Regions from separate parts of the Sporosarcina sp. FSL W7-1283 genome, predicted to be linked through region 2. Evidence: riboswitches for the same ligand, from Rfam matches in the RefSeq annotation. Region 2 holds a riboswitch; the other holds the start of a gene.

Region 1 (3,711 bases), 560 kb from region 2:
TGCGAATTTCCTGATTTGAAGCCAATGACCCCAGTAAAATGACTTGGGAAACGGATGGATCCTCCGATATCTGAACCTATTCCCGCTGCAGCCGCCCCTAGAGCAATCGCCGCACCTTCTCCGCCACTCGAGCCGCCTACTGTCCTAGAGAGGTCGTAGGGATTGTTGGTGCGGCCATACAATGCATTGTCGGTCTCCTGACAAAAACAGAGTGCCGGTGTATTTGTCTTGCCGATCAGGATGGCGCCTTCCGCTTTTAATCGACGGACAATTTCCGCGTCTGTCGTTTGCATCTGTCCCTTACGATACGGCAATCCGCCTGTAGTCTGCATCCCAGCCACATCGAATGATTCCTTCATACTAATAGGTACGCCAAATAATTTCCCTGTCATCTTCGTTGTATTCCGTTCTTTGTCTGCTTGATCCGCTTCGGCCAACGCCTTAGTAAATCGCTCTTCCACTAAAAAGTTCACAGCTGGATTGGTTGCCTGACATTGTGCAATATAAGCCTCCGTCGCTTGACGTGAAGTAATCTGCCCGCTATCTAACTCCGCTTTCAATTGCACAGCATCCATATCGAGCACAAATGTATGTTGTAGTGTAGTCAATAAATTTCCCCTTTCCCAGTTTCTGAATGTTCTTTATTTTATATTATACTATAAAAAAAAGGCAGGAAGAAGGATATTAATCCCCCCTTTCTGCCTTCAACTATCTTTTTTATTGTTTCACATCATTTTTAATTGCTAATTCTAATAATGCATCTGCCTTATCCGTTTTCTCCCACGGCAATTCAATATCCGTACGGCCAAAATGACCGTATGCAGCCGTTTGTTGATAGATCGGACGACGAAGATCAAGCATTTTAATGATGCCTGCAGGTCGCAGATCAAACAACTCCCGAACAAATTCGACTAAGAGTGCTTCGGATAGACGGCCTGTATCGAATGTATTGATTGAAATGGATACCGGGCTTGCCACACCGATTGCATAGGCAAGTTGTACTTCACAATGCTCTGCCAATCCTGCCGCCACAATATTTTTCGCGACATAGCGTGCAGCATAGGAAGCAGAACGATCCACTTTTGTTGCATCTTTACCAGAAAATGCACCGCCGCCATGACGAGAATATCCGCCATATGTATCCACGATGATTTTTCTTCCAGTGAGTCCCGCATCTCCCTGAGGACCACCCACAACAAAACTTCCTGTCGGATTAATGAAGTATTTCGTCTGTTCGTCCAATAGGTGAGCAGGTACGACCGCGTCGATTACTACTTCTTTAATATCCTTCTCGATTTGTTCCATTGTCGCTTCCGGATGATGCTGTGTCGAAATAACAATCGTATCAATCCGCACAGGTTTGTTGTCTTCGTCATACTCTACAGTTACTTGCGTTTTACCATCAGGACGCAGGTAAGAAATCAACTCTTCTTTACGCGCTTGCGCAAGTCGGAATGCCAGCTTGTGGGAAAGACTGATCGGAAGCGGCATTAATTCAGGTGTTTCATTACAAGCGTAACCAAACATCAATCCTTGGTCACCCGCTCCGATGGCATCCAGTTCTTCGTCTGTCATAGAGCCTTCACGAGCTTCGAGCGCAACGTTGACACTCGCGGCAATTTCAGGTGATTGCTCATCAATAGAAGTTAAAACAGCAGAAGTTTCATAATCGAAACCGTATTTCGCACGTGTGTACCCAATTTCTTTCACAGTATCACGGACTACTCTTGGGATATCTACGTAGGTAGTGGTAGTGATTTCACCCATTACCAATACGAGTCCTGTCGTAATACTCGTTTCACATGCCACACGGGCATTCGCATCTTCCTTTAATATCGCATCCAAAATCGCATCCGATATTTGGTCGCACATCTTGTCAGGATGGCCTTCAGTAACTGATTCTGATGTAAACAGTCGACGGTTTGTCATTTTTGTTTCCCCCTCAATCAACATGATACGGTACTCTCTTAAGTCCCTGGTAAAGCTCCACGCCTGAATTGACGTCAATCATATACCATAAGGATTCAGGGCTAGACAATATAAAAAGCCCCCTACTCACTTTCTAGCAATGAGTAAAAGGCAAAATTTCACGCGCAGCACCTTTCACTCTTATCGTCCAAGGAATTTAACCTTGCTTCAGGTTTGGCACCTTCGCGCTAGACTACTGTCTTTTGCAGGTTGCCGGGTTTCATAGGGCCTGTACCCTCCACCAACTCGGGATAAGAGTATCCGTTCATGTCACATAGTATAAAAAAGTTGTGATTTTGTCAATTTTTTTATCTCAAATCACTTGAGTTTTTAATTAGTATAGATTATTATTCTTAATGTGTTATACTATTTACGAATTAAGATGTTCTACTCAAATAAAACGACTACGCAAAGGACGGTATGTAAATATGATATCTGCAAAAATTGATGATAGTTTAAAAAGTCTTCTATCAGGAAGCAACGTGACGATCCAAGCGTCTGTGGCAGAATTAACCGAAAAGGCAGTCGCTAAAGGAGAAGCCGAACTCTCAGCAGATGGCGCTCTAGCAGCACGCACAGGTAAATATACTGGACGCTCTCCGAAGGATAAATTTATCGTCGAAGATGCAGTGTCCAAAGATAAAGTAGATTGGGGAAGCGTCAACAAGCCAATCTCCCCTGACGTATTTGATTCATTATACACGAAAGTCATCGATCATTTGAAGCAAAAGGATGAACTCTTCGTTTTCAAAGGATACGCAGGTGCAGATAAAGACTCTCAGTTATCCATACAAGTTGTCAATGAATTGGCTTGGCAAAACCAGTTTGTTCACCAATTATTCATCCGTCCAACTGCAGAAGAACTACAGTCACACGAAGCGCAATTCACAATCTTGGCTGCCCCTTCTTTCAAAGCGGATCCAGAAGTGGATGGCACAAATTCAGAGACATTCATCATCATGTCCCTTGAAAAACGTATTGTCTTGATCGGCGGAACAGAGTACGCGGGAGAAATGAAAAAATCTATTTTCTCTGCGATGAATTTCTTGCTTCCAGAGCAAGGCATCCTATCGATGCACTGTTCAGCTAACGTTGGAGAAGACGGCGATGTGGCACTATTCTTCGGTCTTTCAGGAACAGGTAAAACAACACTTTCCGCAGACGCTGACCGCAAGTTGATCGGTGACGATGAGCACGGCTGGTCTGATAACGGTGTATTCAACATCGAAGGCGGATGCTACGCGAAATGTATCAACCTTTCTGAAGAAAAAGAACCTGAAATCTTTGGCGCGATCCGTTTCGGTTCCGTGTTGGAAAACGTTGTATTGGACGAAGATACACGTATACCGGATTATGATGACAATTCATTAACTGAAAATACACGGGCTGCTTACCCGATTGAAAATATCGAAAATATTGTGACACCGTCTATTGCGGGTCACCCGAAAAACATCATCTTCTTAACGGCTGATGCTTCCGGCGTATTGCCTCCAATCTCGATCCTGACAAAAGAACAGGCAATGTACCACTTCTTAAGTGGCTTCACATCGAAATTGGCAGGTACGGAGCGTGGAATCACTGCTCCAGAACCAACATTCTCTACATGCTTCGGTTCACCGTTCTTACCTCTTCCTGCTGCAACGTATGCAGAGATGCTTGGTAAGAAAATTGACGAACACGGCGCAAAAGTATTCTTGGTTAATACTGGCTGGACCGGCGGAATATTCGGGGTCGGTTCTCGTA
Region 2 (3,711 bases):
GTCGAACAACTATAGTTTATCATAGAGTAATGCTTTGTCAACTAGAGGAAGTAAAAGAATTACCTTCCATTCGAATCAACCGATCTTTCAGTTGCTGACCATCCCGGTAGCCCGATAGACTTCCATTTTTTGCGATGACCCGATGACATGGGATGACAAGCAACAACGGATTCTTTCCAATCGCGGAAGCAGCTGCTCGAATTGCAGAAGGATGACCGATTATCTCGGCAATGTCTGAATATGTCACCAATTGTCCATACGGGATATCTTGAAGCGCTTTCCACACCTTGTTTTGAAATGGTGTGCCTGACCAATCCACGGAGCATGTGAAATCTTGCACTTCTCCAGACAAGTAACTTCTCACTTCATCTGCGTATTCACTTAATCTGTCTGCATTTTCCTTCACTTCGCCAGCGCCATATTGTTTGGTGAGCCAACTCTTCATTTTTTCCTCAGCATCTTCAGCTAAGCCTACATAGAGAAGGCCTCTTTCAGTCGCTGCCATTGTTACGTTCCAACCTTCCACATCAAAACTTGTCCAATAAACCAGTTTCCCCACTACCTTTCTATTAGCCAAACAGCTTCAATCCAACGGCCCCTACTATAATCAATGACAAAAAGAAAATCCTTTTCACACTTGCAGACTCTTTAAAGATTAGAATACCAGCCAGGACTGCCCCTGCCGCTCCCAATCCTGTCCAGACTGCATAAGCCGTACTCATTTGAATATCGCGCATCGCTAACGATAAAAAAACAAAGCCGAAACTGAATACTCCAACTATGAGTAGGAGACGCTTGATCGTACGTTTCTGCAAGTAATAATTGATGCTTATAACCCCAAAGATTTCTCCAAGACTGGCAATCGCTAAATAAACCCAAGCCAACGTCAACTGCCCCCTTCTTGATTCGCTTCATCCGACTGCTCATCTGTAGTCAGTTTGATACCAACAACCCCGATGACAATCAAACAGATAAATGACAGCGTAATCCAGGTGAAGTCCGCGTGGAAAACGAAAATATCAACTAATAGAATGGCTGCAGCGCCTGAACCGGTGAAGACAGCATAAACAGTCCCTGAAGGCAATTTCTCACATGCCTTAATAATGAAATAAAAACTAAATATAATCGCGCCTCCAGTTCCGATCCAATGCAGAAACGTCTCCGAATAGCGCAGTCCCACCACCCAAAATATTTCTACGACCGCAGCTAAAGCGACATAACTCCAAGCCAAAGTTAACGTCTCCTTTCATTCGCTCTATAGTGTCTATTAGTATAACAAACCTTTCAGTTAAACGAAAAAAGCATTCCTAGTAGAAGTAAGCTTGCATCTGCTATGTTCGCATGATAGAATGAATCCACTAATAATTTTTCCTATATTAAGAATATTCTTATCGAGAGAGACGGAGGGATAGGCCCAAAGAAGTCTCAGCAACCAGCCAGCTTGGCATGGTGCTAATTCCAAGGGTGAACACCGCCTTGAAGATGAGAATACTGAAGAAAATGTTGTATGTTCGAGGGCCTATTCGAAATGAAGAGGCTCTTTTTTATTTTTCTGAAGGGGATGGATACTATGACAAACAATGAATTAGAAACAAGATTAGTCCAGCTGGGGAATAACAGCGATAAGAAAACGGGCGCAGTCAATACACCGATTTATTTATCAACAGCTTATCATCACGAAGGGTTAGGTCAGTCTACCGGCTACGATTATACGCGGACAAAAAATCCGACTCGTTCTATTTTGGAAGACGGCATTGCCGATTTAGAATCCGGTGATCAAGGCTATGCCTGCAGCTCCGGAATGGCAGCTATTCAACTAATCTTGTCACTGTTTAAAACAGGTGACGAAATCCTTGCCCCTGAGGACCTGTATGGCGGCACCTATCGTTTATTCCAACAGTATGAGAAAACCTATCAGATTTCTACACACTACCTAACATTTGAAGATGTTTCAGAAGTTGAACAAGCAATTACAGATCGTACAAAAGCGATATTTTTGGAGACACCTACCAACCCGCTTATGCTGCAGATTAACGTCGCAACTTATGCAGAACTTGCTAAAAAGCATGGCCTGTTGCTAATTGTTGATAATACGTTCCTTACACCGTATTTCCAACGACCGATTGAGGAAGGTGCGGATATCGTTATCCATAGCGCTACGAAATATATCGGTGGTCATAATGACGTGCTTGCTGGTCTTGTCGTAGCAAAAGGCGAAGAACTTTGCGACCGCTTGTTCACGAACCATAATGCGAGTGGCGCTACACTATCTCCGTTTGATTCATGGCTCGTAGTCCGCGGTCTCAAAACACTCCATTTGAGAATGAAGCAGCATGACGCGAATGCAAAAGAAATGGTAGCCTATTTGAAGCAAGAACCTTTAATCGCAGATGTCTTGTACGCCGGCATCGGCGGTATGCTCTCGTTCCGCGTACAAAACAGCGAGTGGGTAGGACCGTTCTTAGAGAATATGAAACTCATTTCCTTTGCAGAGAGTCTTGGAGGCGTCGAAAGTTTCATCACGTATCCAACAACACAGACGCATATGGACATTCCGATTGAAGAACGGAATCGACGCGGTGTCGATGATCGACTCTTGCGCTTCTCAGTCGGGGTGGAGGATGCGGATGATTTAATTGCCGATGTCAAACAAGCACTGTACGCTGCGAAAGAAGCAGTAGAAGCCGTAAATATTCATTAATCCCATCTCCTCTTGCGTTCAAGTGCAAGAGGATTTTTTCTTTCCTAGCAATAAAAAAGACATCCTAGAGAGAAGGATGTCTGTTAAATGCTCATTGAGTTTGCTGCCATTTCTTCTTTTCCGCTGAGTAAACAACTGTTGCCGGCACTACAATAAATGCCAATGCCGCCACACCTGCCAGCATGCCCGCCCACTCTTTACTCCCTAAGGAAAACCCGGCAGTCGTGCCTATGCCAATACCCGCTATAATTGCCAATGTAATCAACTTATACATAACAAGATCCCCGACCTTTCAAGTTAAAGATTCCCCAAAGGTTCTGAATAATTCGTTGTATTTAGCATACTCTAGTTGAGAACAATTTTCAAGTGTAAGTGAGAACCTTTTTCAATTCGAATGCTATCGGTTTATTCTACTTCACGATTAACTTGAAATATGCATATTAGTCCAACAAAAAAACTGCATTGCTTCGGGGCGGCTGTACTTTAGCGTGTTCTTTGTTCTCCCCAAAGAAAAAACTGCCCTAAAAGCCATTTCTGACTTTCAGGACAGTCTCTTTTCAACTATTATTTTTCCAACAGTTTTAAGGATTCTCTGTTAAATGCCGGGATATCATCAGGCTGACGGCTTGTGACTAGCTGATTCTGACAGACAACGACTTCTTTGTCTGCGTACTTTGCACCCGCATATTCCATATCGACACGAATCGATTTGTATCCTGTTGCGTCACGACCTTCTAATGTTTTCGCCGTGATCAATAGCTGTGGTCCATGACAGATAGCAAAAACTGGTTTGTCGGCATCCATGAATTCTTTGACAAACTTTACGAAACGATCATCTGCGCGCAAAATATCTGGGGAGAATCCACCTGGGATAAATAAAGCATCATAATCTGATGACTTCGCATTGTCAATTCCTTTATCGACTTTTACTTTCGTGTTTTCTTTCATACCGGTAACTGCCGATCCAGCTTCCGTCCCAATCACTTCGACTTCATGTCCAGCATCTTTAT

What was found. Region 2 has a riboswitch for S-adenosylmethionine ahead of MKY93_RS16780 (methionine biosynthesis PLP-dependent protein). Riboswitches for the same ligand answer to the same signal wherever they lie in the genome.
Region 1: linked by a shared signal. The riboswitch ahead of metK (methionine adenosyltransferase) and the one ahead of MKY93_RS16780 (methionine biosynthesis PLP-dependent protein) in region 2 are both predicted to bind S-adenosylmethionine.

What each region holds. Positions count from the first base shown of each region.
Region 1 is NZ_JBBOOL010000001.1:2,651,110-2,654,820, forward strand. It holds gene MKY93_RS13700 (amidase) at 1-608, opposite strand, end outside; gene metK (methionine adenosyltransferase) at 718-1,929, opposite strand; SAM riboswitch class I at 2,107-2,226, opposite strand; gene pckA (phosphoenolpyruvate carboxykinase (ATP)) at 2,397-3,711, shown strand, end outside.
Region 2 is NZ_JBBOOL010000001.1:3,212,484-3,216,194, forward strand. It holds gene MKY93_RS16765 (methylated-DNA--[protein]-cysteine S-methyltransferase) at 38-559, opposite strand; gene MKY93_RS16770 (DMT family transporter) at 570-890, opposite strand; gene MKY93_RS16775 (DMT family transporter) at 887-1,231, opposite strand; SAM riboswitch class I at 1,386-1,489, shown strand; gene MKY93_RS16780 (methionine biosynthesis PLP-dependent protein) at 1,571-2,701, shown strand; gene MKY93_RS16785 (hypothetical protein) at 2,793-2,975, opposite strand; gene MKY93_RS16790 (type 1 glutamine amidotransferase domain-containing protein) at 3,266-3,711, opposite strand, start outside.